2 regions of the Geobacillus sp. PLS 41 genome follow, and region 2 is predicted to be linked to the other one. Evidence: riboswitches for the same ligand, from Rfam matches in the RefSeq annotation. Region 2 holds a riboswitch; the other holds the start of a gene.
The links. A riboswitch is a leader RNA that binds a small molecule or an ion and turns the genes downstream of it on or off. The one in region 2 is predicted to bind cobalamin.
Positions count from the first base shown of each region.

Region 1: it holds a riboswitch for cobalamin, as region 2 does, so the genes downstream of both, ACVX3G_RS11310 ((2Fe-2S) ferredoxin domain-containing protein) here and ACVX3G_RS15715 (ribonucleoside-diphosphate reductase subunit alpha) in region 2, are expected to answer to the same signal.

Region 1 is NZ_CM151395.1:2,268,519-2,273,057, reverse strand. Features, by position in the region: gene cobJ (precorrin-3B C(17)-methyltransferase) at 1-1,600, opposite strand, end outside; gene ACVX3G_RS11315 (HoxN/HupN/NixA family nickel/cobalt transporter) at 1,602-2,309, opposite strand; gene ACVX3G_RS11310 ((2Fe-2S) ferredoxin domain-containing protein) at 2,312-2,686, opposite strand; cobalamin riboswitch at 2,868-3,060, opposite strand; partial or broken gene ACVX3G_RS11305 (RraA family protein) at 3,121-3,261, opposite strand; gene ACVX3G_RS11300 (retropepsin-like aspartic protease) at 3,279-3,659, opposite strand; gene ACVX3G_RS11295 (hypothetical protein) at 3,649-3,903, opposite strand; gene rraA (ribonuclease E activity regulator RraA) at 3,955-4,440, opposite strand.
Region 2 is NZ_CM151395.1:3,138,861-3,143,399, forward strand. Features, by position in the region: gene ACVX3G_RS15715 (ribonucleoside-diphosphate reductase subunit alpha) at 1-2,047, opposite strand, end outside; cobalamin riboswitch at 2,177-2,372, opposite strand; gene asnB (asparagine synthase (glutamine-hydrolyzing)) at 2,574-4,481, opposite strand.

The DNA.
Region 1 (4,539 bases), 870 kb from region 2:
CCGCAACGAGCTGGCCAGGATGGGCGTTGCGGCCGACCGTTTTCCCGCCTAAAAACAAGTCAAATTTCCCTTTCCGGTACACAAGCCCGATGTCTTCGCGCACCGCGCCGTAGCATGCCATGCCGCAGCCGTTGATGCCAAGCTTCAACTCTTTCGGCAGCGCCATGCCCCCAAATCGCCGCGCCAATTCCTCGGCATATGGAATCGCGTCTTTTTTCTCTCCATCGCAAAAGTCGCATGCCTTCACCGTCAGCACATCACCAACCGGCATCACCATCAGTCCGACAGCAGCGAGCCGATCGACAAGCCCTTTTGGATCCTCTGTCACCCGCTCGATTTTGATATAATGATCCGGCGTGTACGTCATTTTCCCGTCCGGTCCGACCGCTTCGGCGAGCGCGATGAGCTGTTCCGGGGTGAACTGTTTATTGGCCACCCCTGGGCTCACTGCCGCTTCGAACAGCACGGCGGACGCCTTCTTTGTCGTTCTTCTTTCCAATGCTGCAAGCGCGTCCTCCGCTGTTTCTCTCACCCGATGCAACAGAGCGGATGACGGCCGGTTTTCCGTTTGGGCGAATGGCTCCTCCGGCAGCGGAAAAGCGGAAGCTGCCGGTGCCAATCCAGCTTCCTTCGCCGCCGCGTCCACAGCTGGCGGCAAAACCGCAACGGCGGCAAAACCACGGTCTTTCTCGTCGTCGAAAGCGGAGGCAGCTGTAGCAAACGGCTGAAGCGCTCCTCCGTTCCCTTCATCCGGCTCTCTCAGCGGCTTCGTCTGGTCGAGCGCCCATGGCTCTGCCTCTTTGCGCAGCCGTTCATGCGGTTTGAGCGGCTGGACGGCGGCTGCTAGTTGATACTTGCGCTGGTAGCCGCGCGGCGTGATCATCACGCCGTCATGGACGAATGTCGTTGAGTTGCCGATAATCACCGTCGTCAACATGCCGATCTCATGGTCCAGCATATGCGCCAAGTCGGTGAGAACGATATGCTGCCGTTCGCGGTACGCACTTTTCACGAGTCCAACGGGCGTTGTCGGCGCACGATGGCGGAGCAGGATGCGTTGCGCCTCCACAATCTGCCGAGTGCGCCGCCCGCTTTTCGGATTGTACAACGCAATGACAAAATCGGCCGCCGCCGCGGCGTCAATCCGCTTTTCAATCAGCTCCCACGGCGTCAAATGGTCGCTCAAGCTGATCGTACACGCATCGTGCATAATCGGCGCCCCAAGCAATGCAGCGCACGAATGAATGGCGGAAATGCCGGGGATGACTTCGACTTCAATCGGACTCGCTTTCGTCCACCCTTTTTCGATCAACACTTCATACACGAGCCCCGCCATGCCGTACAACCCGGCGTCGCCGCTTGAAATGACGGCGACCGTTTTGCCGCGCTCGGCCCACTTCACCGCCGCTTGGGCGCGGCTCACTTCTTCGGTCATGCCCGTGCTAATGATCTCTTTTCCAGCAATGAGATCGCGCACAAGTTCGATGTACGTTTTGTAGCCAATGATGACGTCGCTTTCTTCAATCGCTTCCCGAGCCCGTTTCGTCATATGGTCGACGCTTCCCGGGCCAAAGCCGACAATGAGCAATTTGCCGCCCACTTTACAGCCCCCCTCTCCATATCTCGATTATCATCGACATCCCTAACCATATGCTGTAAATCCCTGTGACCGCACCAAGGACATAAAACAGTCGTTCCCGCTGCTTTGCTTTCCAAAATCCCCACGATAATCCAGCCGCTGTAGCAATCGTCGCAATGAGCAAGCCGGCGACAAACAGCACAAGCTGAAGGACAGCGGCGCTCACACGCACTTTTCCGACCGCGTGGGTGATAATGGCTAGCTGGGTCGGGCTTTCGACGCCAATGCCATGAATGATGCCGATGATCAAGGCGCCAGCCCAACCAACATGCGAAAAAGAACGGCAACTGTCCATTTCCCGCCTTCCCCGCAGCCATCGAGTAACCGTATGGCCGAACTCATAAAGGAGCTGAAACCGGCTTTTCACCTCACCCCGCCGAAAAAGAGAAAAAAGCATCATCCCGCCAAGAAGCACAAGCGTAACGCCAACTAAGAGCTCAATGGCGGCGGCTGACGACTCGGAAAGCCGGGCGCCGACCATGAGCGCCGCCACCCCCATGACAAACACGATTGCTCCGTGTCCAATAGCGTACATGATTCCGAGCGCCAACTGCTGTCTTCGCCGCGACTCGCTTCCGACCATATCCGCAATGGCCGCGACATGGTCGCTGTCCATCCCATGACGCATGCCGAGAAATATCGCTAACATTACATAACTGGCCCATTCCATCATTACGTCCTCCTCTTTCGAACGCCAATAACCGACTCCGTCCCACCAAGACGGGTCAACCCGTCTTCACGGTATTCATACGTCGCCCACGCGCGAAGCGGCTCGCCGTTTTGCAAATGGCGATGGACGACCTCTTTTGCCTTCTCCGGTGTCATCAACCGGTACCAGACGCCATCCGGGTAGACGATCATCACACACGCATCTTGACAGCGTCCGTTGCAGCGCGTCCTTGTTGTATGGACAGCGTCGTCAAGCCCAAGGCGGGCGATTTCCTCGCGCACCGCGGTTGTCACGTCATCTCCGCCATGGCGGAGGCACGTCCCTCCGTTGCAAATGAGCACATGATGCTTCATTCCCCGCAAATCCCACGTCGCCACCAAATCCCCCCTTTTGCTAGAATGGTAGAATGAAATGCGGCAGACGGACGGTTTTTCGACAAAAGAAAAAGCACCTCTACAGCAGAGGTGCAGAAAAATGTATACGAAAGCCGTAAACGGCCCAAACAGGGCCCCTAAAGCCGTCATTCTCCCGCACGTCTGCCTATAGTCCCGTAGGCATCCGTCCGATCCAAACAAGGCAGGTCTCCTGACTTAGGATCATCGCTTGGCGGCGTCTTCCCGAAGCATCCTTCAGTGACTTGTTGCCGCAAAGCTCCCCATCACAGTGGCGGGCACCGTGCCGGATTTTCACCGAGCTTCCCTTTTTCACCCAAGCCCTAAGCGGGCTAGGCACCTTGTTTGTCTTACCGCCATATATGCGCTGTCATGGAACAAGCATCCGTTTTCATCGTAGTACAACCAATGCGTTGCCGTCAACCGTTTTTTGCCGACAAATCTTTGTTGGCGACGACAACGCCGTCCGCATCAGCGTACACGTACGCCCCTGGCTCCCAGCGGACGCCGCCAAACTCGAGCGCAACGTCGCGGGCGCCTTTTCCTTCTTTTTGGCATTTCGAGCGGGCGTTCCATTTCAACCAGAACGATACATCTCCAACTTGTCCAGGTCTAAGACAAATCCAGCGCCCAGCAATATATCCAATCCTAACAAACCGTTAATCCCCTCATAGTCCATCCCGCTAAAATCAATTTCATACTCTCTTAGCTGGAAAGAATCTAGCTGAATACAGTCTAATTTTTTTGTAAACGCGTACTCTTTCCCACCGATTCCGTAATAAGCCACAATACGATCGCCCGGCTCTACCCGCAAATGAATATCTTCTACTGCATTTTGAGAAATCACTGTTTTCGCCGCACCAGTATCAATCACCATATTATGAATCAACTTAGACCTTCCTTGATAAACGATTTCGATCGATGCAAACAGCAAGCCTTCACGATATTCAATCTGCATAATGAAATTTCCCTCTCAGGCCAATCGCTCCCCGAACTTTTAAAACAATCTCCTTGTGGCTAGTATGATAAACAAGCTGATTCCCTTTCGATTGCAGCAACTCACGAGTTGCATCCTTGTCCGAAACCGTTCCGATAACAGCCACCTCTTCAATGATTTCTTGATCTCCCTCTAAATGGGACTTTAATACTTGTAATTTCACAAATTGATTTGGATACAATGAACGCACTTCCTGCCATTCCATCTCCATCGCCTCAACCTGTTCGTTGTATTGAACGAGACTCAACCGCAGCCGTCAACCATTTTTCGCCAACAAATCTTTGTTGGCGACGACAACGCCGTCCGCATCAGCGTACACGTACGCCCCTGGCTCCCAGCGGACGCCGCCAAACTCGAGCGCAACGTCGCGTGAGCCTTTTCCCTCTTTTTTGCTTTTCACCGGGCATGTGCCGATCGCCATCACGCCAATCGGCATGGCGCCAATTTCCGCTGAATCGCGGATGCAGCCGTGGATGATGACGCCAGCAAGCCCCCTCTCGCAAGCGATTTGCGCCAGCCGGTCGCCTAATAGCGCGACGCGGCGCGAGCCTTTTCCATCGACCACGAGCACCGTCCCCGGCGGCACCGTCTCCAGCGCTTCTCGGACAAGGACGTTGTCTTCAAACACATCGACCGTCGCAATCGGCCCGGAAAACGCCCGCTTTCCGCCGTACGATTGGAACGGCAACTCGCATACTTGCAACTCGTCTAAAAATTGATCGCATAAATCGGCTGTTTTCATTGTCGCTCTCCCCTTTCATGTTTTGCATTCGCCGTCATTCGCCAAAATCCTTCTGCCTCAGCAGTTTTTTGTCGACGATCTTTCATTCGAACGACTGAC
Region 2 (4,539 bases):
TCGTCTGTTCGTTTAAATCCGGCACCGTAACGGGAATCTTATAATCTTTCTTTTCCTCGGCGTACACTTTTAAGAAAATCGGGTCAATGCTCGCTGTACTGCCGGCGATGATCGACGTCGAGGCGTTCGGCGCCACCGCCATCACATAGCCGTTTCGCATCCCATAGCGGGCCACGTCTTGCTTCAGCCGATCCCAATCCAATTCACCGTGGCTTTCGTAGCCGCGCCGCTCAAAATAAGCGCCTGTCTGCCAATCCGATCCTGGAAACGCCGGGTAGCTCCCTTTCTCTTTGGCGAGCTCCATGCTCGCTTGAATCGCCAAATACGCGATCGTTTCATACAGCTCGTCGGCATAGCGGACCGCTTCGTCCGACTCCCAGCGAATGCCTTTTAACGCCAACAAATGATGCCAGCCAAAGGTTCCAAGCCCGACAGCGCGGTATTTTTGATTCGTCAGGCCGGCTTGCAGCACAGGGATATTGTTTAAATCAATGACATTATCGAGCATCCGCATTTGAATCGGGATCAGCCGCGCCAAAACGCCGTCGGTCACCGCCCGCGCCAAGTTGATCGACGATAAGTTGCAGACGACAAAATCGCCTGGGATTTTCTCAATGATGATCGTCCCGTCTTTCACATATTGCCGCTTCGTCACTGTCGGGCTTTGGTTTTGCGCGATTTCCGTGCAAAGGTTGCTGCAGTAGATCATCCCGAGATGGCGATTCGGATTTTGCCGGTTCACTTCATCGCGGTAAAACATAAACGGCGTCCCCGACTCGAGCTGGCTGCGCATAATGCTTTTCATCACGTCGATCGCCGGCACTTTTTCTTTCGACAGCCTTGGTTCGTTGACGCATTGCCAATATTTTTCCCGAAAGCTGCCGCTCCCTTTTTCCTCATCATAAAAATCTTCCAAGCTAAACCCCATCACCTTCCGCACTTCATGCGGATCAAACAAGTACCAGTCGCCGCGCTGTTCGACTTGCTCCATGAACAAATCAGGGATGCAAACGCCGGTGAACAAATCATGCGTCCGCAGCCGTTCGTCGCCGTTGTTGAGCCGCGCATCGAGAAACGCAAAAATGTCTTTATGCCACACATCCAAATAGACGGAAATGGCTCCCTTTCGCTGTCCCAGTTGATCGACGCTCACCGCTGTATTGTTCAGCTGCTTCATCCACGGGATGACGCCGGAAGAGACCCCTTTGAACCCTTTAATGTCGCTGCCGCGCGAACGGATTTTGCCTAAATAGACGCCGATGCCGCCGCCCGATTTCGACAAATTGGCGATGTCGGTGTTGCTGTCATAAATTCCTTGCAAGCTGTCATCGACCGTATCGACAAAGCAGCTTGAGAGCTGGCCGTACGACTTCCCAGCGTTGGCAAGCGTCGGCGTCGCCACGGTCATGTATAAGTTGCTTAACGCCCAATACGCTTCCTTCACGAGCGCAAGCCGCTGCTTTTGCGGTTCATTCGCCATGAGCGTCATGGCAATGACCAAAAACCGCTCCTGCGGCAATTCATACAACCGCCGCTCATAATCGCGCGCCAAATACCGGTCCGCGAGCGTGCGCAGCCCAATGTACGTAAACAGCTTGTCCTTCTCCGGATCAAGAAACGCACCGATGGCGTCGACTTCTTCTTTCGTATAACGTTCAAGCAAGAACGGACTGTACACCCCTTGTTCCGTCAGCGCAACAAGCAGCGAGTAGAAATCGCCATACCGCTCGCGTTCATCGTACCCGCGCTGCCGCGCCGCTTCACGGTACAATTGCCGCAAATACAGCCGGGCGCACACAAACGTCCAGTCCGGCTCTTCTTCATCAATGTAAGAAAGTCCTTCCAAAATAGCCGTTTGGTGCAGCTGTTCTACCGTGACGGACTCCTTTCGGCTAAGAAGCTGCCAAACACGCTCGACGTATTCATCAAGCGACAGACGGCCGAATCCAGCCGCGGCTTGCTCAATCAGCGCCGCAAACTCTTCACGTGAAAACGAAACCGACTTCCCTTGATCATCGAGGATGACCGTTTTCGTCAATGTGGTCATTCGTTTCTTCCCTCCTCCATAAAAAAATCCGCTCGGGCAGGCGAGCGGATGAAACGACAGACGGAAAAAGGCAGACGAACCCCTTGTTCTTTTCCCCTATCGTTTCATCTTCTCACACCCCGAAGAACATGAAACGTTCCAAGCAAGGCAGGTCTCCTGACTCGTGCATCGTCCTACTTTGGGTCCTTCCCAGCGGCGCGCTGAATGGCTCTTGCCGCCAGTGGCCATCCCATTTCGTCCGCACATACAGTTGCGGGGGCAGTTCCGGATTCACACCGGATTCCCTATTAAGTCCTGATGGACACCGTTGCTTAGCAGAACAATATGTAGTTGTAAAAAAAGACCTCAAAACCAATATATAGTAGTTTAGCATCCTGATGGAACAAGCATATACCAAAACCGGGAAAATTGCAAGAGCGGGAGAAAGCAAATTTTCTCTTTCGCTTCGCCAAAGGCAAGGAAACTGTCCGCACCATCGAAAAAGGCGTTCTAGGTGTCGCCCTTAGAACGCCCTGTCGTTTCCCTGCTACGCCTCCAAAACAGACGCTGGCCGCTCCTCGCTTTGTGCGGATGAAGCAAAATCGTACTTCTTTTCCACATACACTTGATGCCAAACCATAAACGCCAAGACCGTCCACAGCTTGCGGCTGTGGTCCGCCTTGTGGCGGGCATGTTCATCCAGCAGCCGATAGAGCACGTCCTTATGGAACAGATGATCAGTTTCGCTTTCGTGGATGAGCTGTCTCGCCCAGTCATACATTTCGTTTTTCAGCCAGTGGCGAATCGGCACGGGAAACCCTAATTTTTTCCGGTTTAACACATGATCCGGTACGATGCCCTCGGCCGCTTTGCGCAAAATATATTTCGTCGTGCCGTTGGCTGTTTTCATGTCAGGGGCGATTTGCATAGCAACCTCAAATACCTTTTTGTCTAAAAAGGGAACGCGCAGCTCAAGCGAATGGGCCATCGTCATTTTGTCCGCTTTGACTAAAATATCGCCCCTTAGCCATGTATGAAGATCAATATACTGCATCCGGTTGACGGGTGGGTAATGAAGCGTTTCGCGGTAAAAAGGAGCCGTCACCGCCGTATATTCGCGCCCCTCTTGGTACGTTTTGAGCAACGCCGCTTTTTCCTTTTCGCTATAGATTTTCGCATTGCCGACATACCGTTCTTCAAGCGGCGTCGTGCCGCGCTCCAAAAAGCTTTTTCCTTTCATTCCGTCCGGAAGCATCTTCGCGATCACCCGCAACACCGCTTTTACGATGTTTGGCATGCGCGCAAACAGCCGCAACGACTCTGGTTCGCGGTAAATGTTGTAGCCGCCAAACAGCTCGTCCGCCCCCTCGCCGGAAAGCACAACCGTGACATGCTTTCTCGCCTCACGAGCGACAAAATACAGCGGCACAGCCGCAGGATCGGCAAGCGGATCGTCCATATGCCACATAATTTTCGGCAGCTCTTCCATATACTCCTGCGGTGAGATGACATAGCTAATGTTGTCTACCCCAAGCTTCTCTGCGGTTTCTTTTGCGACATCGATTTCACTGAACCCTTCCCGCTCAAACCCGACGGAAAATGTCTTCAGGTGCGGATGGAATTGTTTCGCGATGGCGACGATGAACGATGAATCAATGCCTCCCGACAAAAACGCACCGACCGGCACATCGCTGCGCATATGGACGTTGACCGAATCAAACAGCGCATCGCGGATTTTCTTTACAAGCTCCTCTTCCGATTGGCGAATGGGCTCGAAGGATGCCTTCCAATAACGATGAATGGTGAGCGGTTTTCCGACTTTTTTCTTGAGATAATGCCCCGGCTCCAGCTTGTAAATGCCGGCCGACATCGTCAGCGGCTCAGGGACATATTGGAATGTTAAATAATGCTGCAGGGAATCACCGTTTGGCGATTCCTGTCTGAGGGCCAGCAAGATGCTTTTCTTTTCCGAAGCGAAAAACGTGCGATCTCCTTGCTCCGCATAAAAAAACGGCTTAATGCCGAACGGATCCCGCGCCGCAAACACCGTTTTCTCTTGCTTGTCCCAAATGACAAACGCAAACATCCCGCGCAGCTTTTCGACCGCTTTTTCTTTTTCCGCGCTGTAAAGGGCAACAATCACCTCGGTATCCGAATGCGTCGCAAACGAATATCCTTTCGCCGCCAGCTCTTCCCGCAATTCAAGATAGTTGTAAATTTCCCCGTTAAAAATGATCCAATATCGATCGTTTTCATAAGACAGCGGCTGATGTCCCGCCTCCAGATCGATGATGCTCAAACGCCGAAAACCAAAACTCACGTAGTCATCAAAAAAATACCCCTCATCGTCGGGGCCGCGATGGGTAATCAGGCGGTTCATCTCCACCAACGTTGTTTTCCATGTTTGCTCAATCGCTCTTGGGCGATCATGAATACAGCCAATAAAACCGCACATGGCGATGATTGTCCCCCCACTTTGCTAAGAAGAATCCAAAAACAACACCAAAAACCTT